DNA from 2 places in the Salana multivorans genome. Region 1 is predicted to be linked to the other one. Evidence: predicted binding sites of a transcription regulator. Region 1 holds the regulator's gene; the other holds the start of a gene.

Region 1 (14,860 bases):
GGAGCGCGAGCGAGAGCAGGACGGCGCCGCGGGTGTCGAGACGCCCGCCGGCGCGCTCCGGGTTGTCCGGGACGAGGCGCCACACGACGACGAGCGCGATGGTGACGACGAGCGCCGGGACGGCCAGCACGACCGTGAGGTTGGGCACCAGGTGACCGAGCTGACCCGCCAGGAGCGCCCCCGCGATGGCCCCGCTCTGGAGCGCGACGACGATCACCCCGGACGCGCGGCGGGTGAGCGCCGCGGTGTCCGGCAGGCGCCGGGCGCGGGAGAAGATGATCGCCACGTTGAGCGGGAGCCACACCACGTAGAAGCCCTGCAGCGCCCACAGCAGCAGGAACGTGCCGAACGTCGGCGCGACCGCGACGCCCCAGGAGGCGAGCGCGGTGACGGCGAGCGACCACAGCAGCACCCGGCGGTGCCCGAGCATGTCGCCGAGCTTCGCCAGGACGGGGACGACGATCGCCGAGACGAGGAGCTGGGCCGCCTCGAGCCAGTTGACGTCGGCGTCGAGGATGTCGAGGCGGCGGGCGATGTCGCTGAGCACGGGGGCGTAGTAGCCCTGGAGGACGCCGGAGGCGAACTCGACGACGGCGAGCGCCCCGACGATGCCGCCCGCGAGCGCCAGGGAGCGGGCAGCCCTACCCGTCCGCGGTGACGACTGAGTCATGGAGGAATCCTGCCGCACGGCTCCGACATCGGACGACCGGTGGTGACCTCGGGCTACTCCTTGCTCCCGGACGACGCGAGGGACCCGGTGAACTGCCGCTGGAACACGAGCATGAGGACGAGCGGGACCAGGGCCGTCAGGACCGCCCCGGCGAACATCTGGCCGTAGTCGACCCCGAGCTCCTGCGCGAAGTCGGCGATCGCGACCGAGGCGACCTTCATCTGCGGCGCCGGCGCGATGAGGAGCGGCCAGAGGAAGGACTGCCACTGGAAGACGAAGATGATGAGCCCGGCGCCGACCAGCGCCGCCCGCGACAGCGGCAGGTAGATCCGCCAGTAGACCCCGAACCACGACACGCCGTCCATCCGCGCGGCCTCGCCCAGCGAGGCCGGGACGCCGAGGAAGAACTGCCGCAGCAGGAAGATCGCCAACCCGTTCCCCACCGCGGGGAGGATCAGCCCGAGGTAGGTGTTGCTCAGGCCCCAGTCGCGGAAGCTCGACGACAGCGGGATCGCGATCGCCTCGAACGGGATGAGGAAGCTGACCACCATGAGCGAGAAGACGACGCCGCGACCGCGGAACGGCAGCACGGCGAGCGCGAACGCGGCCGACGACGACAGCAGCAGCCCGACGACGATGGAGGCGAGCGCGACCACCACCGAGTTGCCGAGCGCCGCGACGAAGTTCCCGCTCAGGACGCCCGCGTAGTTCTCCAGCGTGAGGCTGGTCGGGACGATCGTCTCCCAGCTCAGGGGGTAGAGGTTCGCCAGGATGTCCCGCGTCGGTCGCAGCGACGAGGTGATGCTCCACGCCAGCGGCCCGATGCTCACGAGCGCGGCCGGGACCGCGAGGAGCAGCGACCAGCGACCGGCGCGACGCTGGCGCGCCGAGATCGGCTCGGTGTCCATGGTCACTCCCTCCCTGGGAGCAGTCGGAACTGGAGGCCCACGACCGCGATGACGATGACGATGAGGACGAGCGTCGCCGCCGCGGCGCTCGGGTAGTTCCCGAACAGGTAGGCCCGCTCGAAGATGTTGTTCATGATCGTGTTGGTCGACCCCTGCGGCCCGCCGCGCGTCAGGATGCGCACCGGGACGAACAGCAGGAAGTTGGCGACGCTGTCGGCCACGAGGACGAAGAGGAGCTGTCGTCGGATGGACGGCAGGGTGATCCGGAAGAACCGCTGGACGCCGGTCGCCCCGTCGAGCTCGGCGGCCTCGAACAGGCTGGGCGGGATGTCCTTGATGCCGGCCACGAGGAAGGTCATCCAGTAGCCGACGCCGACCCAGCTCGCGACGATGACGATCGAGAACAGGGCGAGGTCGGGGCTGATGAGCCACGGGACCGGCTCGATCCCGACGGCACCGAGGATGGCGTTGAGCGGCCCGTCCGGCCGCATGAGCACGCCCCAGACGATGGCGGAGACGGTCTGCGGGATCGCGATCGGCAGCAGGATCAGCGCGCGCCACACGCCGACGAGCGGGATGTGCTGGACGAGGACGACCGCGAGGAGCAGCGCGAGCCCGATCTGGAACGGGTTGACGATGAGCGAGAACAGCAGCGTCACCTTCAACGTGTTGAGGAAGTCGGGGTCGCCGAACAGGTTCTCGAAGACCGTGAGGGTCAGCGCCCCCGACCGGCTCGTGAACGCGTCGGACCCGGCCCGCACGAGCGGCACGACCCGCAGCACGACGAGCAGCGCGACGGCGGGCAGGAGGAATCCGGTGGCGGCGACGCCGACGCGGGTCCGCGCCGAGAGGTGCGGGCGCCGCGGTGCCCGCCGGGCGCCGCCGGCGAGGGGTCGCCCCGGGGCGGGCAGGCCGTCGGACTGGGTCATCTGTCTTCTCTCCTGGACCGCGCGCGGGGGCGGACCTCGTCCGCCCCCGCGCGCTGGGCTGAGGGGCTAGCGCAGCTCGCTGAGCTGACGCTCGAGGGAGTCCTGCGTCGAGCTGAGGACCGAGGCGGGATCGCCGCCGTTGCGCATGTCGGCGAAGGCCTTGCTGATGATCGTCTCGAACTCGACGTAGCCAATGCTCGCGGGACGGTGGACGGCGTGCTCGGCCGTGTCGATCGCGAAGAGCTCCTCGTACCCAGCCGTGGCGTCGGGCGCGATCTCACCGATCCGCTCGAAGTAGGCCGGGAGGGCCTCCTGGTGGACGGGCGGCAGCGCGTAGACGCTGGAGAGGGCCATCGCGCCCTCGGCCGTCAGGGTCGCGCACCTCGCGAACTCCCGGGCCGCCTCCTGCTTCTCGCTGTAGGCGCTGACGCCGACGGACCAGGAGTCGGTCGGCGTGGAGACGTCGCCACCCTCGAAGTACGGCAGGGGCGCCATGCCCCACCCGTCCGCCAGCTCGCTCTTCTGCAGGTCGGGGATGTGCGCGGGGATCGAGATGAAGTAGGCGAGCTGACCGCTCGTGAACAGCTCGCGCGTCTGCGTCGCGTCGATGCCCTTCGGAGCCGTGCCGTCGGCGTGGATCTGCCGGTACCACTCGCCGAACTCCACCCACGCGGGCGTGTCGACCTCGGGCTCGAGGTTGCCGTCACCCGTCAGGCCGGGCCCGCCGCCCGCGGAGGCGATGACGGGCTGCAGCGGGTAGAACCGGTCGACCTGCTCGAACTGCATGCCGTTGGCGGCTCCGGCCGCGACGGCGGCGGCCGCGTCGGACGTCAGCTCCTCCCACGTCATCCGGTCCGCGTCGGACGGGCCGGGGTAGGCGATGCCCGCCGCGTCGAGGAGCTCCTTGTTGTAGAAGACGAAGACGTCGCTCGTCCAGATCGGATAGGCGTACTGCTTGCCCTCCCACGTGACGGAGGTGAGCGACGCCGGCAGCAGCGCCTCCTCCATCGCGGGCAGATCGTCGCTCACGTCGGCGAGCCAGCCCTTCGACGCCATCGACGGGATGCGCGGCGGGTCGGTCGCGATGAGGTCGATCGACGAGTCCTGCGCGCCGAGGCGGGACTGGATCTGCGCGATGAGCTCGGTGAACGGGACCACCTGCTGCTCGACCCTGATGGTGGGCAGGGCCGCCTCGCAGACGTCGATCACGGGCTCCCACGTCTCGGCGCCGCTGGCCTGGAGGAGGGTGAGCGTGACGGTGTCGCCGCTCCCGTCCGTGGTGCCGCCGTCTCCGGTGGCGTCGCCGCCGCCGCTCTGGGTGCCGCACGCCGCGAGGGCGCCGAGCGCGACGGACGCCCCGAGGAGGGCGCCGACTGTCCTGGTCGTTCGCTGTGACTTCACTGTCGTTCCTTCTGCTGACCGGTTGTGGTTGACGAGCTGGGGCTCACGGGGTTGGGGGGAGGGCGCCGGACCGACCTGCAACCCCTGAGGCCAGGTAGTCCCGGATGACGTCCGGGGGGTACCCGAGCGACTCGAGGACGTCGACGGTGTCGGCACCCGAGACCGGGGGCGGTGTCCGCAGGCCCGGGACGTCACCGTCGTACGCGATGGGATGGGCGAGCAGGCGCGCGTCCTCGCCGTTCGCCAGGTGGGCGTCGAGGAAGGCGCCGTTGGCGCGCACCTGCGGGTCGTCGACGACGTCCGCGTACGTGCGCACGGGCGCGCACCAGATGCCGTGCTCCGGCAGCACGGCGAGCCAGTGCTCGGTCGTGCGCTCCCGCAGCCGGGTGCCGACGAGGTCGCTGACCTCCTCCCGCCGGCGGAACTGCTCCGCGCGGGTCGAGCCCCGCAGCGCGTCCAGCTCGAGCGCGTCGGCGAGCGCGTCGCCCGCGGACAGCGAGATCGTGAGCCAGCCGTCGGCGGTCTCGTAGGCGCCGTAGGGGGCCTGGTGGAAGCGCGAGGCCAGCCCCGTCGCGCTCTTCGGGTACAGCTCGGTGCCGTTGAGGTGGTAGCTCAGCGGCTCGAGCTGGAGGTTGAGCGCCGCCGACAGCAGGTTCGCGTCGACGCGGCACCCCTGCCCGGTGCGGGCGCGGCGCACCAGCGCGGCGAGGATGCCGAGCGCCCCGAGGGTGGCGCCGTGCTGGTCGACGACGGCCGTGCCGACCGGCGTCGGACCGGCGTCCGCGCCGCCCGTGAGATCGAGCAGCCCGCTGATGGACTGGATCAGCAGGTCCTGCCCCGGCTCCCCGGCGAGCGGGCCGCGCGGCCCGTAGCCGGACAGCGCGCAGTAGACGATGGACGGGTTCCGGGCGGCGACCGCCTCGTAGGAGAAGCCGAGACGCTCCAGCGCCCCCGGCCGGAAGTTCTGCACCAGGACGTCGCACTCCTCGACGAGCCGCCACAGGACCTCGGCCCCGCGCGGGTCGCGCAGGTCCAGCTCGATGCTGCGCTGGTTGCGGCCGGCCAGCAGGTAGAAGACGCTCTCGTCGCCGAGATAGGACTCGGCCCCCGACCAGTGCCGCTCATAGGCGCCGCCCACCTTCTCGACCTTGACGACATCCGCACCGAGATCGGCGAGGTACTGAACGCAGGAAGGTCCCTGGAGATAGTGGGTCAGGGACACCACCTTGATTCCGTCCAACATTCTGGTATCTCCCTCGATACACGCCCGCGCACAGGAGCCGTCTCCGTCGGTGCGCAGGACACTATGGAGCCGCGCGAGCGGGCAGCAAGTGCCTATGGAAATTACGTTTAGCCGGTGGCTAACGCACGTACTTCGTGAGGTGCCGGGCGACAGCGAGGAGCCCGCCGTCCTGGTTGCGGACGCTGACGCCCGCGACGGAGCGGTCCCGTTCGGCGTCGATCTCCTCGATCACGTACTCGACCTCGAGGGTGTCCCCGATGAAGGCCGGCGCGAGGAAGCGCACCCGGTCGTACCCGAGGCTCACACTGTCCGGCACGGGCTGCCGGCTCAGCGCGTACCGCGTCGAGGCGCCGGACATCAGCCCGACCAGCAGGGCGCCGTGGACCACGCGGCGACCGAACCGCCCGGCCGCCATGTACTCCTCGTCCATGTGGTTCGGGTGGAGGTCGCCGGTGAGGCCGGCGAACAGGTAGACGTCGCTCTCGCTCACCGTGCGACGGAGCAGCACGCGGCTGCCGACTGGCACGGCTCGCGTCCACTCGGGGGCGCCGGACACGTCGGGCGTCTCGTCGGCAGACATCTCCCACTCCTCCTCGGTCTCGGGGCGTCTCGGGGTGCCGGTGCGGGCGCCGCGATGCGGTCCCGCCACCGGCCCGTCACGACAGTAGGTCGACGGGTATGGTGACCGCAATCGTCTCGCAAACTAGCGTTAGGCAGTCGCTAATCATGAGATCCCTCGAGAATCCGTGGCCGCAGGCACCGGCCTCCCCCGAGACCCGCACGGTCCAGTCGGTGAGCCGCGCCTTCGTCGCGCTCCGCACGCTCGCGCAGGCCGGACGGCCGATGAGCCTGTCGGACATCGCGCGACGGATCGGCGTCAGCAAGCCCTCGACCTACCACCTCCTGCGCACCCTGGCGCTGGAGCGGGCCGTGACGAGGACGAACGACGGGCTGTACGAGCTCGGCTGGGGACTGTGGGAGCTGGGCAGCTCCGTCGTGCGCTCCAACGACCTGGCCCGGATCGCCCGGTTCCACCTCGACCAGCTCTCGGAGCAGACCGGCGAGGCGGTCCTGCTCAGCATCCTCGAGGGGCACGCCGTGCTGTACCTCGACCGCGGCCAGGCGAGCGCCGGCTTCGAGCTGATCGCCAACGTCGGTCGCCGCTCGTCGCTGCACGGGAACGCATCCGGCAAGGTGCTGCTCGCCCACGCGCCCGCGACGTTCATCGACGAGGTCCTGGCGACGCCGCTGCGCTCGTTCACCACGAACTCGATCACCGACCCCGGCGAGCTGCGCGCGGAGCTGGAGCGGGTGCGCGCGGCCGGGCACGCCGTCTGCTGGCAGGAGCAGGAGCTCGGGATGAGCAGCGTCGGCGTCCCCATCCGGGACCACGCCGGCGACGTCGTCGCCGCGCTCGCGGTCGCCGGGCCGGCGACCCGGGTCAACGAGAGCACCGCCGCCACCCTCGTCGACCTCCTCGAGGCCGAGGCGGAGGCGATCTCGGCCGGCCTCGGCCCTCGGTAGCACCTCGCTAACGTAAATTCGGCGGGTCATTGCTTCCCTATTCGGGAACTCACTACCGTTCTCGAGGCGACCGTTCTCACGGTGAGGTGCACGGTCGCTCGACGACGGAAAGGGCCCTCTCGAATGACGCGACCAGGAATGGCGATCGACCCGTCACCGATCGACACGGCGGGAATCATCGAATTCGCCGCGAACCAGGTGCGTCGCCTCGTCGACACCCATCCCGACGCCATTCCCGTCCACACGCGTGACGGCCGCTGGCTGATAGCCGACGACGCCTGGGCCCCGTCCTGGACCGGCGGCTTCCTCGCCGGCCAGATGTGGGTGCTCGCCGGCCTGCACCCCGACGGCTCGTGGCGCGAGCGCGCCGAGCACTACTCGCGACTCGTCGAGGGTCGGCGCCACGACCGCGGGACGCACGACATCGGGTTCCTGTTCACCCCGAGCTGGGGTCGCTGGCACCGGGCGGCACCGTCGGAGCGCACGGCGACCGTGCTCGTCGATGCCGCCCGCTCGCTCGCGAGCAACTTCAACGAGAACGGGCGCTACATCCGTACCTGGGTCGACCCGGGGAGCACCTTCATCGACATCATGATGAACGTCGACCTCCTCTTCGAGGCCGCGGCCATCGCGGACGACCCGTCCCTGTCGGGCGTGGCCTACGAGCACGCGCGGACCAGCCGTCGCCACCTCGTCCGCGGCGACGCCACGACGGCGCACGAGGGCTGGTTCGACCCCCTGACCGGGGAGTTCCAGCGCCACGCGACGCACCAGGGGTACCGCTCGGACTCGAGCTGGGTCCGGGGACACGCCTGGGCGCTGTACGGGTTCACCTCCTGCTACATCCGCACGGGCGACGCCGACTTCCTCGACACGGCCCGCGCGCTCGCCGACACCTACCTGCGCCACGCCGACGGCGACCCGGTCCCGCCCAACGACTGGGAGGACCCGGTCCCCGAGCACCCCTACGAGGCGTCGGCCGGATCGATCCTGAGCTCCGCGCTGCTCCAGCTCGCGGAGGTCGACGTCGAGCGACGCGACCGGTACGAGAGCGCCGGGCTGCGCCTGCTGGGCCGGCTGGGCTCGCCGCCGTTCCTCGCGGTCGACGACCCCGCGTGGGAGGGGCTCATCCGCCTCGCGACGTACCACCGGGCGAACGGTCTCGGCGTCCAGGAGAGCAACATGTGGGGCGACTACTACTTCCTCGAGGCCGTCGAGCGGGCCGCGGCGCTCGGTCGAGCCGCGACGGCCGAGGCGCGGTAGCCACCTGGCCCGGCCGGCGGCCGGCCCGACCGACCGTCAGAGCGGGTGGCGCCAGCGCACCAGCGCGCGGGAGGCCGAGACCTGCCCGGCCGTCCGCGCCGAGCGCCGCCCGAGCGGGAGCGGCTCCACGTCACCGGTCGCCGACGCCGCGAACACCCGGCCGGCCGAGCCGCGCAGCTCCTCGATCGTGCGCTCGAGCCGCGCGACCTCCCGCTCGAGCGAGAGGATCCGGCGGATGCCCTCGAGGTTGATCCCCTCGAGGGACAGCCGCTGGACCTCGCGCAGCGCGTCGATGTCGGCCTGCGAGTAGCGCCGGCCGCGACCGGGGGCGCGCGCGGGCACCACGAGGCCGAGCCGGTCGTACTGCCGCAGCGTCTGGGCGTGCATGCCCGCGACCGCCGCCGCCACCGAGACCGGGAGGACGGGGGCCGTGTAGGCGTCGTGCCGAGCGTTCATCGTCCGTGCTGTCCGTGCTGTCCGTGCCTAGAGTGCCCGCGCGGCCGCGTGGAGCGAGGCGCGCGGGTCGGCGTCGGCGGTGGCGGCGGCGAACGCCTCGACGGCCTCCCGCGCCTGCGGGGTGAGCCGGTCCGGCACCACGACCTCGAGCGTCACGATGAGGTTGCCCGTGCCCGCCTTCGCCGTGATCCCCTTGCCGCGCACGCGCAGCTTCTTGCCGGACGGGGAGCCCGCCGGGACCTTGACCTTGACCGTGCCGCCGTCGAACGTCGGCACCGCGATGGTCGCGCCGAGCGCCGCCTCCGCGAAGGAGATCGGCACCGTGATCGTGAGGTCGCGCCCCTCGATCCCGTAGACCGGGTTCTCGGGAACCGTGACGTCGACGACGAGGTCGCCGGGCTCGCCGCCGCCGGCCCCGGGGCGTCCCCGGCCGCGCAGCTTGATCTTCTGCCCGTCGCGCACGCCGGCCGGGATGCGGACCGTCATGGGACGGCCCTCGACCGTCACCGACATCTCACCGCCCTCGACCGCCGTGCGGAACGGGATGGTGAGGCTGGCGTGCAGGTCGCTCCCGCGCTCCGGGCCGCCGAAGCCGGCCCGGCGTCCGCCGAAGCCGGAGCCGTAGCCGGCCCCGCCCCGCGCGCCCCCGGCGGCCCCGCCGAACATCCCGGAGAGGATGTCGTCGAGGTCGACGTCGGGGCTGCCGTAGCCGCCCCCGCCGCCCGTCGAGTACCGCATCCGCTGACCGCCGGCTCCGCCGCCGAACATGCCGGAGAAGACGTCCTCGAACCCGCCGCCGGCACCCGGACCGCCGGGTCCACCGGCGAACCGGGCCCCGCCGGACGCCATGGCGCGCAGGCTGTCGTACTGCTCGCGCTCCTTGGGGTCCGACAGGACCGCGTAGGCCTCGCCGACCTCCTTGAAGCGCGCCTCGGCCACGTCGTCACCCGGGTTCTGGTCCGGGTGGTACTGGCGGGCGAGCTTGCGGTACGCCTTCTTGATGGCGGCCTCATCCGCGTCCTTCGCAACGCCGAGGATCTTGTAGAAGTCCTTCTCGAGCCAGTCCTGGCCACCGCTCATGACCGCCTCCTTCCTGGTGCCAGCGCCCCGCGCACACGTGCCGGTGCCTGCGTCACGCCGGACCCGCCACGCCGACGCGGGCGGGGCGGATCACGACGTCACCCCGGCGGTAGCCGGGCTGGGCGACCATCGCGACGGTCGTGGTCGTGGCGTCCGGGTCGTCGGTGTGCATGAGCGCCTCGTGGAGCTCGGGATCGAACTCGTCCCCGGTCGCGCCGTAGCGCACGACGCCGAACCGGGTCTCGAGCACCTGCTCGAGCTTGTCGGCGATCGAGAGGAACGGTCCGGACAGCTCGCCGTGCCGGCGGGCCAGCTCGATGTCGTCGAGCACCGGGACGATCGCCTCCACGACGTCGGCGCGGCCGGTCTCCCTCGCCTGCGCCTCGAGCTCGCGCGAGCGCTTCACGAACGCGTTGAACCGCTGGTCGATGTTGTAGGCGTCGGCCTTGGCCCTGGCGAGCTGGTCCTGCAGGTCGAGCACGTCGGCCAGCACGCGCTCCGCGTCGCCCTCGGCGTCCGCGCCGTCGGCCGCGGCCGACGGCGTAGTGCCGTCGGCCGCGGTCCCGGCGGGACCCTCGCGGCGCTCGCCCGCGGTGGACGCGGCGGCATCGGCCGACGGCACGCCGGCCTGCCCGTCCACCTCGTCCTGACCCGGCTCGTGCTGCGAGTCGGTGGTCACTTGTTCTCGTCCTCCTCGTCGACGACCTCGGCGTCCACCACGTCGTCGTCGGACGCGGCGCCGGCGGGGGCGCCCTCGTCCGGCGTCGCGCCGGAGGCGGCCGCCTGGTCGGCCGCGTAGACGGCCTCGCCGATCTTCTGCGCGGACTCGGTCAGCCTGGCCGTCGCGGCCTTGACGGCCTCGATGTCCGTGCCGCCGAGCGCGGAGTTGACCTCGCTGATCGCCTCGTTCACCGTGCTGGCGACGTCGGCCGGGATCTTGTCCTCGTTGTCCTTGAGCTGCTTCTGGATCGCGTAGACGAGCTGCTCGGCCTGGTTGCGGGTGTCGATCTCCTCGCGACGCTTGGCGTCCTCGGCCGCGTGGGCCTCGGCCTCCTTGATCATCCGGTCGATCTCGTCCTTCGGCAGGGCCGAGCCGCCCGTGATCGTCATCGACTGCTCCTTGCCCGTGCCACGGTCCTTGGCGGAGACGTGGACGATGCCGTTGGCGTCGATGTCGAAGGTGACCTCGATCTGCGGCAGGCCGCGCGGCGCCGGCGCGATGCCGGTCAGCTCGAACGTGCCGAGGGCCTTGTTGTCCGAGGCCATGTCGCGCTCACCCTGGAAGACCTGGATGAGGACGGAGGGCTGGTTGTCCTCGGCCGTGGAGAAGACCTCGCTGCGCTTGGTCGGGATGGCCGTGTTCCGCTCGATGAGCTTCGTCATGACGCCACCCTTGGTCTCGATGCCGAGGGACAGCGGCGTGACGTCGATGAGCAGGACGTCCTTGCGGTCGCCCTTGAGGACGCCGGCCTGGAGCGCGGCGCCGATGGCGACGACCTCGTCCGGGTTCACGCCCTTGTTCGGCTCCTTGCCGCCCGTCAGCTCCTTGACGACCTCGGTGATGGCCGGCATGCGCGTCGAGCCGCCGACGAGGACGACGTGGTCGATCTCGTCGACCTTGATGCCCGCGTCCTTGATGACGTTGTGGAACGGCGCCTTGGTGCGCTCCACGAGGTCGGCCGTCATCTGCTGGAACTGCGCCCGCGTGAGCGTCTTCTCCAGGTGGATCGGGCCGTTCTCCGTCATCGACAGGTACTGCAGCGAGATCGTGGTCGAGGACGCGGAGGAGAGCTCCTTCTTCGCCGTCTCGGCCGCCTCGCGCAGACGCTGGAGGGCGATCTTGTCCTTGGACAGGTCGACGCCGTAGGAGTTCTTCACCTCGCTGACCAGCCAGTCGACGATCCGCTGGTCCCAGTCGTCACCGCCGAGGCGGTTGTCGCCGTTGGTCGCGCGGACCTGGATCGTGGAGAACCCGTCCTCGTCCTTGCCCACCTCGAGGAGGGACACGTCGAACGTGCCGCCACCGAGGTCGAACACGAGGATGAGCTCGTCCTCCTTGCCCTTCTCCAGCCCGTAGGCGAGGGCGGCGGCGGTCGGCTCGTTGATGATCCGCAGGACGTTGAGCCCGGCGATCTGGCCGGCGTCCTTGGTCGCCTGGCGCTCGGCGTCGTTGAAGTACGCGGGGACGGTGATGACCGCGTCGGTCACCGGCTCGCCCAGGTAGGACTCGGCGTCCTTCTTGAGCTTGCCGAGGATGCGCGCGGAGATCTCCTGCGCCGTGTACTGCTTGCCGTCGATGTCCTGGCTCCAGTCGGTGCCCATGTGGCGCTTGACGGAGGAGATGGTCCGGTCGACGTTGGTGACGGCCTGCCGCTTGGCGATCTCACCGACGAGGACCTCGCCGTTCTTGCTGAACGCCACGACGGACGGGGTGGTGCGGAACCCCTCCGCGTTCGCGATGACGGTGGGCTCGCCGCCCTCGAGGACGGCCACGCAGGAGTTGGTCGTGCCGAGGTCGATGCCGACTGCTCGTGCCATGTGTGTGTTCCTCACTTCTGTGACTCGGTTCCGCCACCCGTGCGGGTCGCGGCGATGTTCATCGGACTGGTTGAGTCCGCCACGCTCAAGTTTGCTCCGTCTTGACGGACAGGTCAAGCACGAGTTGAGCCGAGTCGACTCAAGGTGGCCGGCGATCGGCGAGATTCCGCGGTTCCTGCGCGCCGACGCCACGGAAGGTGAGCGGACTCACACTGCGGCGGTGCGAGGATCGTGGGATGAGTGCTGCGGTTCGGTATGTCGCGATCGGGGACAGCTTCACCGAGGGGGTCGGCGACGAGGTGGCCGGGACGCCCCGGGGCTGGGCCGACCTCGTCGCGGCCGGGCTGGCGGACCGCCACGGCGAGATCGACTACGCGAACCTCGCGATCCGCGGGCGGCTGCTCCGGCCGATCGCGACGACGCAGGTCGACCAGGTGCTGGCCCTCGACCCGCTGCCGACGATGGTGACGATCAACGGCGGCGGCAACGACATGCTGCGTCGCGGCATGGACGCCGCGACGCTGCTCGGGCTCATCCGCACGGCCGCCGCGCGCGTGGCGGACGCCGGCATCGAGCCCGTGCTGCTCGCCGGCCCCGACCCGTCGGCGCGGCTGCCGATGCCGGCCCTCGTCCACGACCGCGGGGCGGAGCTGACGGACGGTGTCGCGGCCCTCGCCGAGGAGACCGGTACGCGGTTCGTCAACGTCTTCGCCGACGAGGAGATCCGCGAGCCCCGGTACTGGTCGGCCGACCGGCTCCACCTCAACCCGCACGGGCACCGTCGCGCGGCCGACCTCGTGCTCGCGGGGCTCGGGATTCCCCAGCCGGCACGCGGGTCCGTCCCGCCGCTCGCGGCCCGGCCGCGCCTCGTCGACGACGCGGCGTTCTACGGGCGGTACGTGCTGCCGTGGCTGGGCCGGCGGCTGTGGCGGCGCTCGTCCGGCGACGGCCGCGTCGCGAAGCTGCCGACCTGGACGCGGGTGACGGCGGGCACCACGGGAGCCGGGGACGCCTAGAACGTGACGAGGTCGCCGCGGGTCACCTGGTCGCGCCGGATGCCCGCGAGGAGCAGACCGACCAGCTCGCCCGCGACGGCCACGTCCGTCACCTTGCGGAACTGCTCGATCCCGTTCACCTCGGCGCGGGCGACCTCCTGGCCCTCCCGCACGACCCGGACCCACTCACCGACCCGCACCGTCCCGGCGGCGACGCGGCCCGTCACGACCGTCCCGCGGCCCGTGATCGAGAAGACGTCCTCGACCTCGAGCGCGAGCTCGCCCGACTCCGAGCCGGCCGGCGCGCCGAACGGGCTCGGGGACCCGTAGGGGTTCGCCGTCCCACCGTGTCCCGCCCCGGCGTCGCCGCGCGGGACGTACGACCCGGGCCCGGTGAGGTCGGCGTACGACGTCGGCCCCCGGACCCCGCCGTCGGCGACGCCGTCGACCTGACCGGGCACGGTGCTCGTCGCGCCACCCGCCTCCCACGCCGCGGCCGCAGCGGCCGCCGACGGCGTCGGCTGGCTCGTGGGACGGCTCCGGAACACCGCGCGCGTCATGTTGAGCCCGCACACGAGCGCGACGCCGACGAGGACCCACAGCCCGATGCCGGACCCGCTGAGGCGGATGAACAGGACCGTCGCGGCGACGAGCAGGACCATGTTGACGAAGGCGGCCCGGATGATCGCGCGGTTCTGCGGCGGAACGGCGTTCCGGCCGCCCGAGGACGCGGCGGCGTCGGACGGCTGACGGGGGTCGTCGTAGGGACTCATCCTTCGACGCTACTCGCCCGCGCCCGGCCCTGCCGAGCCCCGACCGGCCCGCGTCCGGCCCCGCCCGGCCCGGCAGCCATGCCCCGACCGGCCCCGCCCGGCCCGGCAACCTTCCCGGACGACGGCGCCCGCGCCGGTACATTCGCGGGCATGGCAGACCCGACCGCGCGGCCGCGTGCCGCGTGGCACCCGACCTGGACGGAGCCGAGCGGCCCCGCCTACCGCGACGTCACGAGCCGGAGCGCCTGGATCGACCTGCGCGCCCTCGCCTGGTTCGTCCTCCTCGCGCTGGCCGGCCTCGTCATGGCGTCGGTCGCCCGCAACGCGACGGCCGGGCTCGACGAGGACCTGCGCAACGCGCTCGCCGGGGCGCCCCGGACGATCCTGCACATCGCCCTCGTCCTGCTCCAGGGCCTCGCGCTCGTCGGCCTCGTCGCGTTCCCGGCGGCTCTCGCCCTCGCGCGGCACTGGGGTCTGCTGGGCCGGGCCGTCCTCGCCGGCGTCGCCGGCGGCGGGGCGTTCTGGGCGCTCACCCACCTGCACCTGCTCCAGCCGGGCGCCGACCTCACCCCGATCGCCGCCGGCCTCGGCCCGGCGCCGTCGTCGATCCTCATCGCCGCGGCCGCGGCCGTCGTCGCGACGCTGCGCCCGGTCTCCTCGGCCGCCTGGCTCGGCCCCCTGTGGACGTGGCTCGCGCTGCTCGCCGTGCTGCGGACGCTCGCGTCGCCCGAGGCCCCGCTCGACGTCGTCCTCGCGATCGGCGTGGGCGGCACGATCGGGACGGGCGTGCTGCTCGCGTTCGGTCGCGTCGTCCACCGGCTCACGGCGGCGGGCGTCGCGGCGACGCTGGCGGAGGCGAGCACCCCCGTCGTCGCGCTCAGCCCGAGCGCCCCCGCGCTCGACTCGTGGCAGTGGCTCGCCCGGACGGCCCCCGGGACGGCGCTCGGCGTCGACACCCCCGCGGGCGGCGACACGCTCCTCCTGCGGGTCGTCGACCGGTACACCTGGCGCCAGGAGAACCTCGCCGGCACGTACCGCCGCCTGCGCCTGCGCGTGTTCTCCGGCGGCCGGACCGCCTCG
Region 2 (14,860 bases), 730 kb from region 1:
ACGTCGAAGCCGAGCGTCACCGTCACCTCCGTGTTCTGCGGCGAGCCGAGCGAGGTCAGGTCGAGACCGCCGACCGTGAAGGCCACGCGGTCCCCCGCCGCCGCGTCCTCGAGCGCCGGCACCTGGGTGGCGCGGCGGGCGAAGCTCGGCGAGACGGGCTTGTGCGCCTTCAGGTAGTCGATCCACGCGTCGCGGTCGACCAGGCCGGAGTCCTTCGTGTCCGTGCCCTGCGTGAAGATCCGGAAGTTGTCACCGCCGGTCGCGAGGAACGAGAAGGTGCCGATCCGGTAGCTGGCCGCGGGGTCGTAGGGAGCTCCGTCGATCGTGATCGACGTGATCCGGTCGCCCTCGGCCCGGCTGTCGTCGTACGTGTAGGACACGTTCGACGAGAGCCCGAGCTGCAGGTACGGCCGCGACGGCACGTTGCCCGCCGCGTCGCGCTGCCACTGCTGCTCCAGCATCGTCTTGAACTGGTCGCCGGTGAGCGTCGTCGTCCACAGGTTGTTGACGAACGGCAGCACCGCGTTGGCCTCGGCGTAGGTGATGACGCCGTCCTCGCCCCGGAACAGCTCGGCCCGCAGGCCACCCGGGTTGACGACGCCGATCGTCGCGCCGCCGAGACGCTCGTCGGACAGGGTCGCGACGAGGGAGTCGGCCACGAGGCCGCCCAGCGTCGACTCCTTCGCCCGGTCGTCCCGACCCGTCGTCGGGAGCGGACCGGAGCCGACGTACGTGCCGTCGACGTAGGAGCCACCGGCGAACGCCGTCGTGATGTCGGCGCTCACCTCACCGATCGGCTGGTTGCCGATCTCGGCGGCGTGCGCGATCGCCGCGTCGACGATCCCCTTGACCTCCGCGACCCGCGGGAAGGCCGAGACCAGCGCGGCCTCCGCCGTCGTGGTCCGCTTGACGTTGGTCGCGGTGTAGTCGACGACCTCCCCGCTCGACGTGTCGTAGGTGAGGTCGACGCGGCCGAGGTACTCGCCGTAGGAGCCGGTCTGCAGGATCGGACGCGTCTTGCCCGCAACGCCCGGGACGGGAGCGTCCCACGCGTACTGCTTGTGCGTGTGACCGGTGAAGATGACGTCCACCGCGGCGTCGGTCCCGGTGACGATGTCGGCGAACGCACCGCCCGCGTCGACCTCCTGCTCCAGCGTCGCCCCGTCGGGGGTGCCGGCGCCGGCGCCCTCGTGGTACTCCGCCACGATGACATCGACCTCGGGGTGCGACGTCGCGAGCTCGCCCACGACCCGGTTGACCGCCTCGACCGGGTCACCGAAGGTCAGACCCTCGATCCCGGCCGGGGTCACCAGCGCCGGCGTCTCCTCGGTGATCGCGCCGATCACGGCGACCGTCAGGCCGTTGACCGTGTGCAGCGAGTACTCCGGAAGGACGGTGTTGCCGTCGGCGTCGTAGACGTTGGCCCCCAGGTAGGACCACTGCGCGTTGTCACCGCCGTCGATCACCCGGTCGATCAGGTCGTCGATCCCCTGGTCGAACTCGTGGTTGCCCACCGCGGACGACGCGAGGCCGAGCGCGTTGAGCACGTCGATCGTCGGCTGGTCCTGCGCGACGGAGGAGGTGAACAGCGACGCACCGATGTTGTCACCGGCGGAGAGGAAGAGCGCCTCGCCCCCGGCGTCCTCGATGTCCTTGCGCTGCTCCTCGACGGTGCCAGCGAACTGCACGGTCGCCCCGTCGCCAACCGGCCCGATCCGACCGTGGAAGTCGTTGATGTTGAGGAACGACAGGTCGACGTTCGGGTTGTCATCGGCGGCCTCAAGGCCGACGATCACCGGGTCGTGGTCGGAAGAGCGGTAGGCGTTCGGCTCGTAGTAGATCGCGCCGTGGTAGTTGTACCGGCTGTACTCCAGCGCCAGCGGCTCGCCCGAGTTGATCTGCCAGATGTCGGCGCCCGTCGCGCGGCCCAGGGCCACGTCGTTGAGGAGCACGTGGTCGAGCGACCCGGACAGCCCCTGGAAGCTGTAGGAGGACTCGTCGAGGTCGAAGTGCTGCTCGACGTCGGCGTACCCGGCCGTGTAGAGGACCTGGAGCGGGTCCTCCTGCCCGTAGGAGTTGAAGTCGCCGAGCAGCACGACGGCGTCACCGTCGTCGGTCTGGTCCGCGACCCAGTCGCGCAGCGCGGTCGCCTGCAGGACTCGCGAGCCGTTCGACGCACCCTGGCCGTTGCCCGTGTCCGTGTCCCCGGGGAACGGTCCGGCCGACCCCTTGGACTTGAAGTGGTTGACGACGACGAAGACCTCGTCGGCCGCCGTGCCACCGACCGGCACGAAGGTCTGGCCGATGGGCTCGCGGGCGTTGACGAAGGGCTGGCCCGACCCGCTCAGGTTGCCCAGCGCCCGGGCGTCGCCGACGGGCGTGACCTCGGCGGGCTGGTAGATGATCGCGTTCGTGATGACGTCCTGCTGGGCCGTGCTCGGCAGGTCGGCCGAGGACGGGACGTAGGCCCACCTCGTCGTGCCGGCCCGCTCGTTGAGCGCGTCGACCAGGGTCGCGGTCGCCTCGTCGGGCGTCTCGCCGAGCTTCGCGGAGTTCTCGATCTCCATGAGGCCGACGACGCTCGCGTCGAGCGCGTTGATCGCCTCGACGATCTTGACCTGCTGCCGCGCGAGGTTGTCCGCGTCCCAGGCCCCACGGGCGTTGCAGCCGGTGTTGACCGTGATGGGGTTGCCGTCGCGGTCGGGGTAGGCCTGGCAGCCGGCGACGTCCTTGCCCAGGGTGGTGAAGTAGTTGAGGACGTTGAAGGAGGCGACCGTGATGTCGCCGCCGACGGCCGCGGGTGCGGGCGTGCGGGTCTGCTCCCAGGTCACGGGGTAGTCGCCCGGCTCCTCGGCGGTCACCTGCGTCGTGGGGTTGAGCTTCCACGCGTTGTTGCGCCAGTCGACGATCACCGGGGCGACGAACGTGATCGCCGCACCGACGCGGAGCTGGTTGTCGGCCGCGATGTACGTCGGCTTCAGCGCGCTGTTGGCGGGGGAGAGGAAGTTCGTCGACGCACCGTCGTCGACGGCGACGGCGCGCGCCGCGTTGTCCGCGACCACGGCCGCGGCCTCGGGGGTACCGGGAGGCGCGATGTCGGTCGGCTGGAGCAGCGGCTCGGTGCCGGACGCGATGCCGATCTCGCCGTACTGGTTGGTCGAGTACGTGTTGCTGATCGTGTAGTCGCCGTCGGGCTGGAGGAGCATCGACTCGATGGCCTCACGCTCGGGGTTCGTCGCCGGCCACGCCATGGCGAGCGGCTTGGGCGCCTCCACGACGTCGGACAGGATGCTGACGCCGCCGGATGCGACCGTGATCTGGCCGAGGCCGTTGTACTCGCCGACCTGACCGGTGACCTCGACGTAGTCGCCGAGCTCGACGTCACCGACCGTCGCGGAGGAGAAGACGAAGATCGCGTCGGAGACCGTGCGGTCCTCGGTGTCGTCGCCGCCCGTCCCGGGGGTCTGGATGACGTAGCCGTTGAAGCCGCCGGTCGGGTAGTGCGCCGTCACGACGCCGCGCGTCGTCACGGTGCGCGCCGTGAAGCCGGCCGCGCGGATGTCCGCGATCGGGGCGTCCTGCGGCTCCGGCTCCGGCGGCACCACGACGTCGCCGCCCTGGGGGGTCGGCGGGTTCGCGACCGTGAAGTCGGCCGCGTTGTTGGCCGTGTTGGTGCTGTCCGCGTCGCGGGTGATCGACGTGGTGTTCGACGGGGCCGGCGCCGCACCGGTTCCCGCGTAGGCGGCACCGGTCCCGAAGCCGACGAGGTCGACGACCCGCGCGTCGCTCGCGCACGCCGTGGTAGCGCAGCTCAGCGCCGTCGTTCCCGTCGCGAGCGCGACGTTGCCGTTCGTGCCGGAGAGGTTCACGGTGCCCGACGCGTCCGGCGTCGGGAGCGCCGCGCCGACGGCTCCGCCCGAGGCGCCCTGGACGAGGTAGTAGCCCCCGGCCTCGAGGACTCCGGTGAGCGGGATGATGCCGCTCCAGTTGGTGCCGGCGGCCGAGGCGTACTGGACGGACCAGCCCGAGAGGTCGACGTCCGACGTGCTCACGTTGCGCAGCTCGATGAAGTCGTGGGTGAGGACGGCGTTGGCGTTGCCGCCCCCGCCGTAGACCTCGTTGATGACGACGGGCGCGGAGGTCGACACGGAGAACAGGCCGATCCCGGGGACGTCGTCGTCCTCGGTGGTGGGCTCATCCGCGGGTGCGTCCGTCGGGGTGCCGGTCGACTCGTCGGACGAGCCGTCGCCAGCGCCGTCCGCGGGCAGGTCCGCGGGTGTCGGCAGGGTGGGGGTGGAGGACTCCGGCGTGGCCGGGTTCTCCGGATCGGTGGTCTCCGCCGAGGCGGAGACCTCGGGCGCCTCGACCGCGTCGGGAGCTGATGGCTCCGCTGCGGCGGGTACGGCAGCGGCCAGGGCGGAGGCGGCGACGAGCGCGCCGCTTCCGGTGGCCGCGATCACGCGCACCAGGGTGCGGCGACGTGACTGTCGACTCATGGTCAGGAACCTCTCGGATCAGGATGCCCCCTGACCCGATCGACCGTAGAGCGTTCCCCTGACCCGGGGGAACCCTTTGGTGGCGCTCCGGCAACAATCGCATGAACTCTGCCGTCTGCCACGCACGATCCCGCGCGAAAACGCGCGGCGCACGCAGGCGCGACGAGCCGGGCGCGGGTCGCTGAACGATGACCGCGCCCGGCTCGGCGAGCTCAGTCCTCCCGGTGCGCGAGGTAGTACGCGACGAGCTCGCGCGTCGAGGCGTCCTGGCCGGCGAGCGCCGCCTCGTCGCCGCCGAGCGCGGGCGCGATCTCCAGCGCGAGCTTCTTGCCGAGCTCGACGCCCCACTGGTCGAAGGAGTTGATGCCCCAGACCACGCCCTGGACGAACGTGATGTGCTCGTACAGCGCGACGAGCTGGCCCAGCGCCGCCGGCGTGAGCGCGGGGGCGAAGATCGAGGTCGTCGGCCGGTTGCCGGCGAACGTCCGCGCGGGGACGAGCGCACCGGTCGTGCCCTCGGCCTCGACCTCAGCCGACGTCTTGCCGAACGCGAGCGCCTTCGTCTGCGCGAGGAAGTTGGCGAGGAACAGCTCGTGCACGTCCTGCCCCCCGTCCTCCAGCGGGTACGCCGGGTTCACGAAGGCGATGAAGTCGGCCGGGATGAGCAGCGTGCCCTGGTGGATGAGCTGGTAGAACGCGTGCTGGCCGTTCGTCCCGGGCTCGCCCCAGAACACCTCGCCCGTCCCCGTCGCGACCGGCGAGCCGTCCCAGCGCACCGACTTGCCGTTCGACTCCATGGTGAGCTGCTGCAGGTAGGCGGGGAACCGGTGGAGCTGCTGCGCGTAGGGCAGCACGGCGTGGGTCTGCGCGCCGAGGAAGTTGACGTACCAGATGTTCAGCAGCCCCATGAGGACGGGGACGTTGTCCTCGAGCGGCGTCGTCGCGACGTGGTCGTCGACCGCGTGGAAGCCCGAGAGCAGCTCCCGGAACACGTCGGGCCCGAGCGCGATCGCGAGCGTGAGCCCGATGGCCGAGTCGACCGAGTAGCGCCCGCCGACCCAGTCCCAGAACCCGAACGCGTTGGTCGGGTCGATGCCGAACGCTGCGACCTTGTCCAGGGCGGTGGACACCGCGACGAAATGGTGCGCGACGGCCTCCGCCCGCGCCCCGTCCGCGTCGCCGAGCGCGCCGCGCTCCGCCAGCCCGGCCCACAGCCAGTCCCGCGCGAGCCGCGCGTTCGTCAGCGTCTCCAGCGTCGTGAACGTCTTGCTGGCGACGACGAACAGCGTGGTCTCGGGATCGAGGTCCGCGGTCTTCTGCGCGAGGTCCGTCGGGTCGATGTTGGAGACGAACCGCGCCTCGATGCCGGCCGTCGCGTACGGCTGGAGCGCCTCGTAGACCATGACGGGGCCGAGGTCCGAGCCGCCGATCCCGATGTTGACGACGTGCGTCACGCGCTTGCCCGTCAGGCCGCGCCACTGCCCGTCGCGGACCCGCTCGGCGAAGGCGTCGATGCGCGCGAGCACCTCCTGGACGTCGTGGTCGACGTCCTGCCCGTCGACCACGAGCCCCGGCTCGGCGCCAGCCGGACGACGCAGCGCCGTGTGCAGCACGGCGCGGTCCTCCGTCGTGTTGATGTGCTCGCCGACGAGCATCGCGCGGTAGCGATCGAGCACCCGGGTCTCCTCCGCGAGCGCCACGAGCGCGGCGAGCAGCTCGTCCGTCAGGAGGTTCTTCGACAGGTCGACGTGGAGGTCGGCGAGCTGCTTGGTGTAGCGGGTGGCCCGGGTGGGGTCGGCGGCGAACCAGGCGCGCAGGTCCGGGGCGAAGGAGGCCTCGAGGTCGGCCAGGCGGGCCCAGGCTGCGGTGGTCGTGGGATCGATCGGAGCGCTCATGTCCGTAACGCTAGTGGCCTCCACCGACGGTGACCTCCGACGTACGACCTACCTGTGGACGAGCGCCCGGGGGCTGTGGACGAGCCCCGCCACCGTCGTCGCGCGGCACCGGACGAACCGCCGTCGCCCGCGTCCCACCCGGATCGGCGCGGCGGGCCGGAACGAGCGACGCGGCGGGGTCGGGGATCACTAGGGTGTTCTCGGCCATCGACCCGAAGGACACCGCCATGTCGCAGCAGACAACGCCCCCGTGGGGCACCCGCCCGGGCATCTTCTCCTGGAACCTCTACGGCGACGGCCGTCACATCGCGGGCGGGCAGGTGGTCGGGCCGCACCAGCGCCTGAGCTGGCCGCGCACCATCGGCATCGGGATGCAGCACGTCGTCGCCATGTTCGGAGCGACCTTCCTCGTGCCGCTCATCACGGGCCTCCCGCCGGCGACGACGCTGTTCTTCTCGGGCATCGGCACCTTCCTGTTCCTGCTCATCACGCGCGGTCGCGTGCCGAGCTACCTCGGCTCGAGCTTCGCGTTCATCGCGCCGATCGCGGCGGCGAACGAGCAGGGTGGGATGGCGGTGGCGCTCGGCGGCGTCGTGGTGGCGGGCGTGCTGCTCGCCCTCGTCGGGCTGCTGGTCAACTGGATCGGGCACTCCTGGATCGACCGGGTGATGCCGCCGATCCTCACGGGCACGATCGTCATGCTCATCGGCTTCAACCTCGCGCCGGCCGCGTGGAACAACGTGCAGGTCGCGCCCGTGACGGCGATCGTCACGATCCTCGCCGTCATCCTCGCGACGGTCCTGTTCAAGGGCATCCTCGGGCGGCTGTCGATCCTGCTCGGCGTCCTCGTCGGCTACGCCTGCGCGCTCGTCCGGGGCGAGGTCAGCTTCGACCTCGTCCGCGAGGCCGGCTGGGTCGGGCTGCCGCACTTCCAGACGCCGCAGTTCTCCGTGGCCGTGCTCGGGCTGTTCGTCCCCGTCGTCCTCGTCCTCATCGCCGAGAACATCGGCCACCTCAAGTCCGTCGCCGCGATGACCGGCGAGGACCTCGACCCCATGACCGGGCGCGCCCTGTTCGCCGACGGCCTCGCCACGACCCTCGCCGGCGCTGGCGGCGGGTCCGGCACGACGACCTACGCCGAGAACATCGGCGTCATGGCGGCCACGCGCGTCTACTCGACGGCCGCCTACCTCGTCGCGGCGATCACGGCGTTCCTGCTCTCGCTCTCGCCCAAGTTCGGTGCGCTCATCGCGACGATCCCCGGGGGCGTGCTCGGCGGCGCCGGCACCGTGCTCTACGGCATGATCGGCATCCTCGGCGCGCGCATCTGGGTGCAGAACAAGGTCGACTTCGCCGACCCGGTGAACCTCACGACGGCCGCCGTCGCGCTCATCGTCGGCATCGCCAACTTCACCTGGGGCTGGGGTGCGCTCACGTTCGAGGGCATCGCGCTCGGCTCGTTCGGCGCGCTCGCGATCTACCACGCGATGCGGTGGATCGCGCGGTGGCGCGGCACCCACCAGGAGCCGGCGTCGCCCGCCTCGGTCCCCGCGGACGAGGCGGTCTGACCGAGCCGGCGCCGCGGCGCAGAGGCTCAGCACGGACGGGTCGGGCCTGCACTCGCGCGAGTGCGGGCCCGACCCGTTGCGTCTGCCCCGTGCCGTCGCTCCCGCGGCGGACGACGGCGCCGGATCAGCCGGCCGCGGATCAGCCGGCGGCGACCTCGACGGGCCGGCTCTCGCCGGCGACGGCTCCGGCGTTCTCCGCGTCCGTCGCCGCGGCGAGCACGGTCGTCGGGGCGCCGTGCTGGACCTCGATCCGGCGCGGCTTGGCCTCCTGCGCCACCGGGATGGTGAGCGTGAGGACGCCGTCGCTGTAGGAGGCGCTGATCTGGTCGAGGGCGAGGCCGCGACCGACGGTGAGCTGGCGGGCGTACGTGCCCGACGGGCGCTCCTTGGCCAGCCACTGGACGTCGCCGGTCTCGGGGGTCGTCCGCTGAGCGCGGATCGTCAGGGTGCGGTCCTCGACGTTGACGTCGATGCTGCCGGGGTCGGCCCCGGGCAGGTCCATCGCCAGGACGTAGTGGTCACCGGACCGGTACAGGTCCATCGGCATCTGGGTGCTCGCGCGCTCGGCGGTGAGCATCTGGCCCATGAGTCGGTCGAGCTCACGGAACGGGTCGTACGTGCGTGCCATGTCTCCACTCCTTCAGGTCGGGGGGACCGGGTTCGGTCCCGCTCACACCCACAGTTCTAGCACTCTCGCCCGACGAGTGCCAGTCAAAGTTGAGTCGGGTTCGCTCAAGGCGAACCGGGGCCGCTCGACTCCCCTGACGGCCATCAACCACGTGACATCGCACGGAGCATGCTGTAGAGTTGACTGTTCGCCTGCGGCAGCGTCCCACCCTTGGGGCAGCAGCCGCGCGACCCCGGCCCCCGCCAGCGGCCGGGCGCGCAACGAGAGCGCGCCGCCGCGGCCCGAGACCGGGTCACTCGATCAAGGAGCAGTACCCATGTCCATCTCTCACTTCGACAACCACACCATCGACCAGGCCTTCCCGGCACGCGATGCCGAGACCGCCCGCGCCGTCCGCGAGACCGAGGCCCTCGTCGCCGCCATCGTGCGCGGCGAGATGTCCTCGCCCGACGCGTTCGCCCGCCCGGTGCCGGTCGCGTTCCTCGACGACGGCCGTCGCGTCTTCCTCCTGGTCGACCGCGGCCGGACGACCTCGCGCACCGATCGCGAGCGTCCGCTCGACAAGCCCCGCTCGTGGGGCATCGAGGTCGCGACCGACGGCGACCTGGTCGACAACACTCCCAGCCACGTCGCGGTCCGCTCGACCCGGCGACTCACGCCGCAGGCGGCCGCCGACGCCGTGCGCTACGCGCTGGCGACCACCGCCTGACGGACCGCGTCACCGGGCCCGGCCCGGTGGACCGTCCGCTCGCTCGGCGTCGTCGGGTTCGCCCGGTGTCACCGGGCTTGCGCCGCGTCTCGGGCTCGCCCGGCGTCGTCGATCCGTCCGGCCGACCCACTCGGCTCGGCCGGGCGGCCCGCTCGGTGTCCCAGCGGCCGGCCCCGCACCGTCGGCTCGCTCGGCGTCGGTGTCGTCCGAGCGGTGAGCTCGGTCGGCGGCGTCGCCGGATCTCAGGCGTCGCCGGATCTCAGGCGGCGCCGGATCTCAGGCGGCGCCGACGGCCGACGACGTCACGTCGCTCGTCCCAGCGGACTCGTCGGTGCCCGAGCCGTCGGCTCCGCCCGGGCTCGGCACGTCGCCGGGACGCTGACCGTCCTGCTGACGACCACCGCCGGCCATGCCCGAGGCCTCGGAGCTGCCGCGTCCGTCCTCGTAGGCGATGATCGCGTCGGCCTCGGACCGCAGCGTCTCCTCGGCGACGAGGCCCGACGGCGCCACGGCCGCGAACCAGGCCTCGACCGAGGCGGCGAGCACGCCGGAGTCGAGGAGCGAGGTCGTCAGCTCGGCCTTCTTCTCCTCGATGAGCGCCGACCACTCCTCGCTGCTCTCCATCGCGGTCGCGAGTGCGCTGCCACCGCCCATGCCGCCACCCGGTGCCGTGCCGCCGAAGCCCGTCCCGGGCGCCTCGCCGTCGACCCCGGTCGGAGGCTCGAAACCCTCGGGCGGCTGGACCCCGTCGGGAAGCTCGGCGCCGTCGGGAAGCTGCATGCCGCCCGGCGGCTCCATCCCGCCCGGTCGTCCACCCGCGGCGCCGTCGGGCCCGCCGGCGGCCCCGTCCGTCCCGTCGGCGCCGTCGGCGGCTCCGCCGGGCGCGCCGCCGGGGAAGCCACCGGCACCCCCCGCGCCTCCGCCCCCGAGCTGGACGCCGAACGCGCGGTCGTGGTCCCAGGCGACCACCGTGAACATCCGCGTCTCCGAGTCCCAGAACAGGTAGCCGTTGTTCCCCGGTCCGTCGATCGTGTCGAAGTTGCCCATCAGCTCCTCGAGGGCGAGATAGGTCGCGAACGAGTCGAGGTCCACCAGCTCGGGCAGCCGCTCGGCCAGCTCCTCCTCCGAGCCGTTCGCCAGGAGGTCGAGCAGCTCGGCCAGCGGCGCATAGTCGTCGGGCCCGGCCTTGACCTCGAACGACTCCGAGTAGTCCGCGTCGTCGCCCAGGTAGGACCAGCTCGCCGTCGACTCGATCTTGTAGAGCACCGAGTCCTCCCCGGCGTCGGGGAACTCGTCCGCCACCCACGCCTCGTCGAGGTTCTGGACCGTGAGGCGCAGGACCGCGTCGTCGCCGTTGACCGAGAACGCCGTCGCCACCGCCTTCTCCGTCGCGAGCCCGGCATCGGCCAGCAGGTCGAGCGCGACCGCCTCGTTGAAGGAGGACTCCGAGCCGTTCGGTCGCACGGCGAAGTCGGTGTAGCCGTCGAGACTCTGCCCGTCGACGTACTTGTCGAGCCGGATCCGCCACGGCAGCGACGTCGGGTCGGACTCGGCCGTCACGCCCTGGAGCGAGGAGTTGCCCTTGAGCTTGATGCCGACGTTCTCGAACGTCTGCCCGTCGATCGTCACGGTGGCGCTCGCCCAGTCCTTGGCCGAGGAGTCCTCGTACGTCGCGAGCAGCCCGGCGAGCACGTCGGGGTCGATCTCGACCTCGATCGTGTGCACGGAGCTCGCGTCCCAGACCGTGCCAGCGGTCGCGGCGGCGGCGGACGACGCGGAGGCGGCTTCCGTCTGGCCCGTCTGCTGGCCGACCGCGCAGCCGCCGAGGACGAGCGCGGCGGCGGTCACGGTGGCAGCGGCGCGGGCACCGATCCTGCCGCGCACGGGGAACCGGAAGGGTGAGGCGGGGGAAGGCGTCATGTCGACACTGTGAACACCACACCTTGGCCGGACGCCTGGGAGACCTGTGGACAGCCTGTGCGGGCATGCTGAGGTCATGGAGATCGAGCGCGTCGTCATCCCCGCCGCCGGTGACCCCGGCTTCACGAACAACGTCTGGATCGTCGGCGACCCGCGTGGCTCGGGCGGCGAGTGCGTCGTGATCGATGCCTCCCACGACGCCGACGCGATCGCCGAGGCCGTCGGGGACCGGACCGTCGTGGCGATCGTGCTCACCCACGGGCACGGCGACCACGTCGGTGCGGCGCCCCGGTTGCGCGACCTGACCGGCGCGCCCGTGCTGCTGCATCCCGCCGACCGCTTCCTCTGGGACGTCGCGCACCCGGACGCGACGCCCGACGGCGACCTCACCGACGGCCGCGACCTCACCGTCATCGCGGTCTCCGACGGCGTGGTCGAGGTGCGCCACACTCCCGGCCACACGCCGGGCGCGTGCGTCGCCGTCGTGTGGCCCGACCTGACGGACGACAGCGCGGAGCACGACGTCGTCGACGTCAACCCGCCGCTCGCCGTGCTGAGCGGCGACACCCTGTTCGAGGGCGGGCCGGGGGCGACGCGCTGGGACTACTCGAGCTTCCCCACGATCATCGCCTCGATCCGCGACCGCATCCTCACGCTGCCGCCCGCGACGCCCGTCCACCCCGGGCACGGCCCGAGCACGAGCGTCGGTCGCGAGGCCGCCGACGTCGAGGAGTGGATCGCCCGCGGCTGGTGAGGCGGGTGCCGTTCGGGAACCGTCCGCTCTCCGCGGATCGGACGCGACCTCATCCGGCGAGGTCCGGTGTCGCCGCAGGTGACGGCGGCGCAACGCTCGAGGCGAGGTGGTGGCCGGTGCGCGGATCCGCAGAGAGCGGACACCCTGCCCGCGTGCGCTCTGCTGTGAGCAGAGGGGCGGGCCGCGGGTCACCGGCGCTGGCTACCATCGCGTATGGCCGGAGCACCGCACGAGTCGACCGCCCCCAGCACGACGACCGCCGCACCGCGACGCGACCCGCGCCCCCTGCCGCTGTGGCGTCACCTGCTCGGTGAGGAGCTCCGGCGACGGCGACGGGAGCGCGGCGAGACCCTCGGCGACACGGCCGCCAGCGCCGGCATCTCACCGCAGTACCTGTCGGAGATCGAGCGCGGGGTCAAGGACCCGTCCTCCGAGATGATCGACGCGGTCGCGGGCGCCCTCGGCCTCTCGCTCGGCGACCTGGCCGGCTCGGTCGCGACGACCCTGCGCGAGGAGGACCGGCGACGCGACGCGGCCCGGCTCACTGCGACGCACCCCGACACGACGTACACGACGCGGCTGCGCGCCCGGACGCAGCAGGCGCCGTCGTCCTCCCCCGGCGCGTTCCTCCTCGCGGCCTAGCCTCGAGGACACCGGCGTCGCAGCTCACCGCTGCTCGATGACGTGGTCGAGCAGTCCGTACGACACCGCCTCGGCCGCGGTGAAGACCCGGTCGTGGTCGGTGTCCGCCCGGAGCCGCTCCACGTCCTGACCGGTGTGCCGGGCGAGGACCAGCTCGAGCTCGGCGCGGATCCGCACGGCCTCGTCGGCCTGGAGGATGAGGTCGGGGATCGTCCCGCGGCGGCCGGAGCTGCTCGGCTGGTGCAGGACGACGCGCGCGTGCGGGAGGGCCGATCTCCGGCCGGCCGTTCCCGAGGCCAGGAGCACGGCGCCGACGCCGACCGCCTGGCCGACGCACGTGGTCGCGACGTCGGAGCGGACGTACCGAATGGTGTCGTAGATCGCCAGCATCGCGCTGGGATCGCCGCCGTCGGAGTTGATGTAGACCTGGATCTCGGTGTCGGGGCTCGCGGACTCCAGGTGGAGCAGCTGCGCGATGACGGTGTTCGCGACACCCGCGTCGATCGCCGTGCCGAGGTAGATGATCCGCTCGGTCAGCAGGTGGGAGTAGACGTCCATGATCCGGTCGCCGCGCGGGTCGCGGGACAGGACGTTGGGGATCGTGTAGCTGCCGCTCATGCCACGTCACCGCCCCGCGCAGCCGCCGGCGCCGTTGACACCCCGAAGCCGGCCGTCCGACCGGTGACGGGCGGCACGACCTCGTCGAAGCTCGTCACGATCGCGTCGACGAAGCCGTACTCCCTCGCCTCCTGGGCCGTGTACCAGTGGTCGTGCAGGGAGTCCTCGTAGACCCTCTCGACCGGCTGGCCGGTGTCCTCGCTGGTCAGCCGCAGGACCGTGTCGCGGGTGTGCCGCAGGTCGTCGGCCTGGAGCTCGACGTCGACGGTCGAGCCGCCGATGCCGGCCGAGCCCTGGTGCATGAGGACGCGGGCGTGCGGCAGCGCCCGGCGCTTGCCCGGCGTGCCCGAGGTCAGGAGGAACTGCCCCGCGCTGTAGGCGATGCCGAGCGCGAGCGTCGAGACGTCGTTGGGGACGAGTCGGATGAGGTCGCGGATGGCCAGCATCGCGGGGACCGACCCGCCCGGTGAGTGGATCCACAGCGCGATGTCGCTCACCGGGTCTGCGGCGGCGAGCGCGACGAGCTGGGTGGCGAGCAGCGTTCCGTTGTCGTCGTCGAGGGGGCCGTCGAGCACCAGGACCCGGCGCTCGAACAGCTCGCGCCGGACGGACTCGGAGAACACGGGAGGGGAGGAGGTCTCGCTCATGTGGCGATCCTGACGCCGGGTCGCCGGGCGAGCAGGTCCACGCTGCCCAGGGCGGAGCGGCTGTCAGCAGCGGGGGTGTTCCCGGCACCCCGCGGGTCGTCGCCGCGGGCCGTCCTCGCGGGTCGTCGGGGCGAGCCGTCAGGGCGTCGGGTGCCGCGCGTCGTAGCGCAGGAAGCCCCGCTGCCAGGCCGCGAGCGCGAGCACGATCGCGACGCAGGCGAGCCCGCCGCCGAACGCCGTCAGCGCCTCGCCGAACCGCTCGGCCGAACCGCCGAGCACGAGGTCGCCGAGCCGCGGCCCACCGGTGACGACGACGATGAAGATCCCCTGCAGCCGCCCGCGCAGGTGGTCCGGCGTCGCGGCCTGGAGCACGGTCTGGCGGAACACGGCGGAGATCGCGTCGCACGCACCGGCACCCACGAGGCACAGCCCGCCGACGACGAGCCCCCACACCACGACCCCCGGCCGCTCGCCCGAGGACCGCCCGAGCAGGAGCAGCACGATGCCGAACGCGCTCGTGCACAGGCCGAACGCCACGATGGCCACGACGATCGCGACGCCCTGCCGACGCACCCGCGTAAGGCCGCCGGAGAACGCGCTGGCCAGCAGCGAGCCGATCGCGATGGCGGCGGTGAGCTGCCCGGCCGTCGTCTCGCCGCCCCCGATGAGGACGGCACCGACCGCGGGGAAGAGCACGCGCGGCATCGCCGTCACCATGGCGACGATGTCGAGCACGAACGTCATCCGGATGTTCGGCCGGTCGGCGAGGAACCGGAACCCCTCCCACACCGCCCGGAACCCGACCCGCCGGCTGGGCTCGTCGGCCGCGTCGGCGACCTCACTCACGTCACCCGCGTCACCGGCGTCGTTCGTGTGGTGCCCGACGGTGGCCCGCTCGGGCGGCATCGGCGGCAGTCGGACCAGCGCGTAGAGCGCGAACATGAACAGGGCGAGGTCGACCGTGTAGGTCCAGCCGTAGCCGA

What was found. The regulator HspR, encoded in region 1, represses chaperone genes until heat shock. The targets are predictions, from matches to a motif close to AAGTTGAGTCNNNNNGACTCAACTT.
Region 2: a site for HspR is predicted at 8,674-8,698, ahead of EDD28_RS07695 (Hsp20/alpha crystallin family protein). Genes of this name have one in related genera too.

Annotation. Positions count from the first base shown of each region.
Region 1 is NZ_RKHQ01000001.1:1,030,655-1,045,514, forward strand. It holds gene EDD28_RS04685 (MFS transporter) at 1-670, opposite strand, end outside; gene EDD28_RS04690 (carbohydrate ABC transporter permease) at 724-1,578, opposite strand; gene EDD28_RS04695 (carbohydrate ABC transporter permease) at 1,581-2,507, opposite strand; gene EDD28_RS04700 (sugar ABC transporter substrate-binding protein) at 2,574-3,908, opposite strand; gene EDD28_RS04705 (CaiB/BaiF CoA transferase family protein) at 3,952-5,151, opposite strand; gene EDD28_RS04710 (MaoC/PaaZ C-terminal domain-containing protein) at 5,270-5,731, opposite strand; gene EDD28_RS04715 (IclR family transcriptional regulator) at 5,944-6,675, shown strand; gene EDD28_RS04720 (glycoside hydrolase family protein) at 6,799-7,938, shown strand; gene EDD28_RS04725 (heat shock protein transcriptional repressor HspR) at 7,975-8,394, opposite strand; gene EDD28_RS04730 (DnaJ C-terminal domain-containing protein) at 8,422-9,474, opposite strand; gene EDD28_RS04735 (nucleotide exchange factor GrpE) at 9,527-10,153, opposite strand; gene dnaK (molecular chaperone DnaK) at 10,150-12,012, opposite strand; gene EDD28_RS04745 (SGNH/GDSL hydrolase family protein) at 12,249-13,028, shown strand; gene EDD28_RS04750 (EF-Tu/IF-2/RF-3 family GTPase) at 13,025-13,780, opposite strand; gene EDD28_RS04755 (lysylphosphatidylglycerol synthase transmembrane domain-containing protein) at 13,931-14,860, shown strand, end outside.
Region 2 is NZ_RKHQ01000001.1:1,760,476-1,775,335, reverse strand. It holds gene EDD28_RS18140 (ExeM/NucH family extracellular endonuclease) at 1-4,496, opposite strand, end outside; gene pgi (glucose-6-phosphate isomerase) at 4,709-6,391, opposite strand; gene EDD28_RS07700 (uracil-xanthine permease family protein) at 6,619-7,959, shown strand; gene EDD28_RS07695 (Hsp20/alpha crystallin family protein) at 8,099-8,587, opposite strand; gene EDD28_RS07690 (hypothetical protein) at 8,904-9,296, shown strand; gene EDD28_RS07685 (CotH kinase family protein) at 9,573-11,216, opposite strand; gene EDD28_RS07680 (MBL fold metallo-hydrolase) at 11,293-11,970, shown strand; gene EDD28_RS07675 (helix-turn-helix domain-containing protein) at 12,184-12,612, shown strand; gene EDD28_RS07670 (ClpP family protease) at 12,637-13,230, opposite strand; gene EDD28_RS07665 (ClpP family protease) at 13,227-13,877, opposite strand; gene EDD28_RS07660 (MFS transporter) at 14,016-14,860, opposite strand, start outside.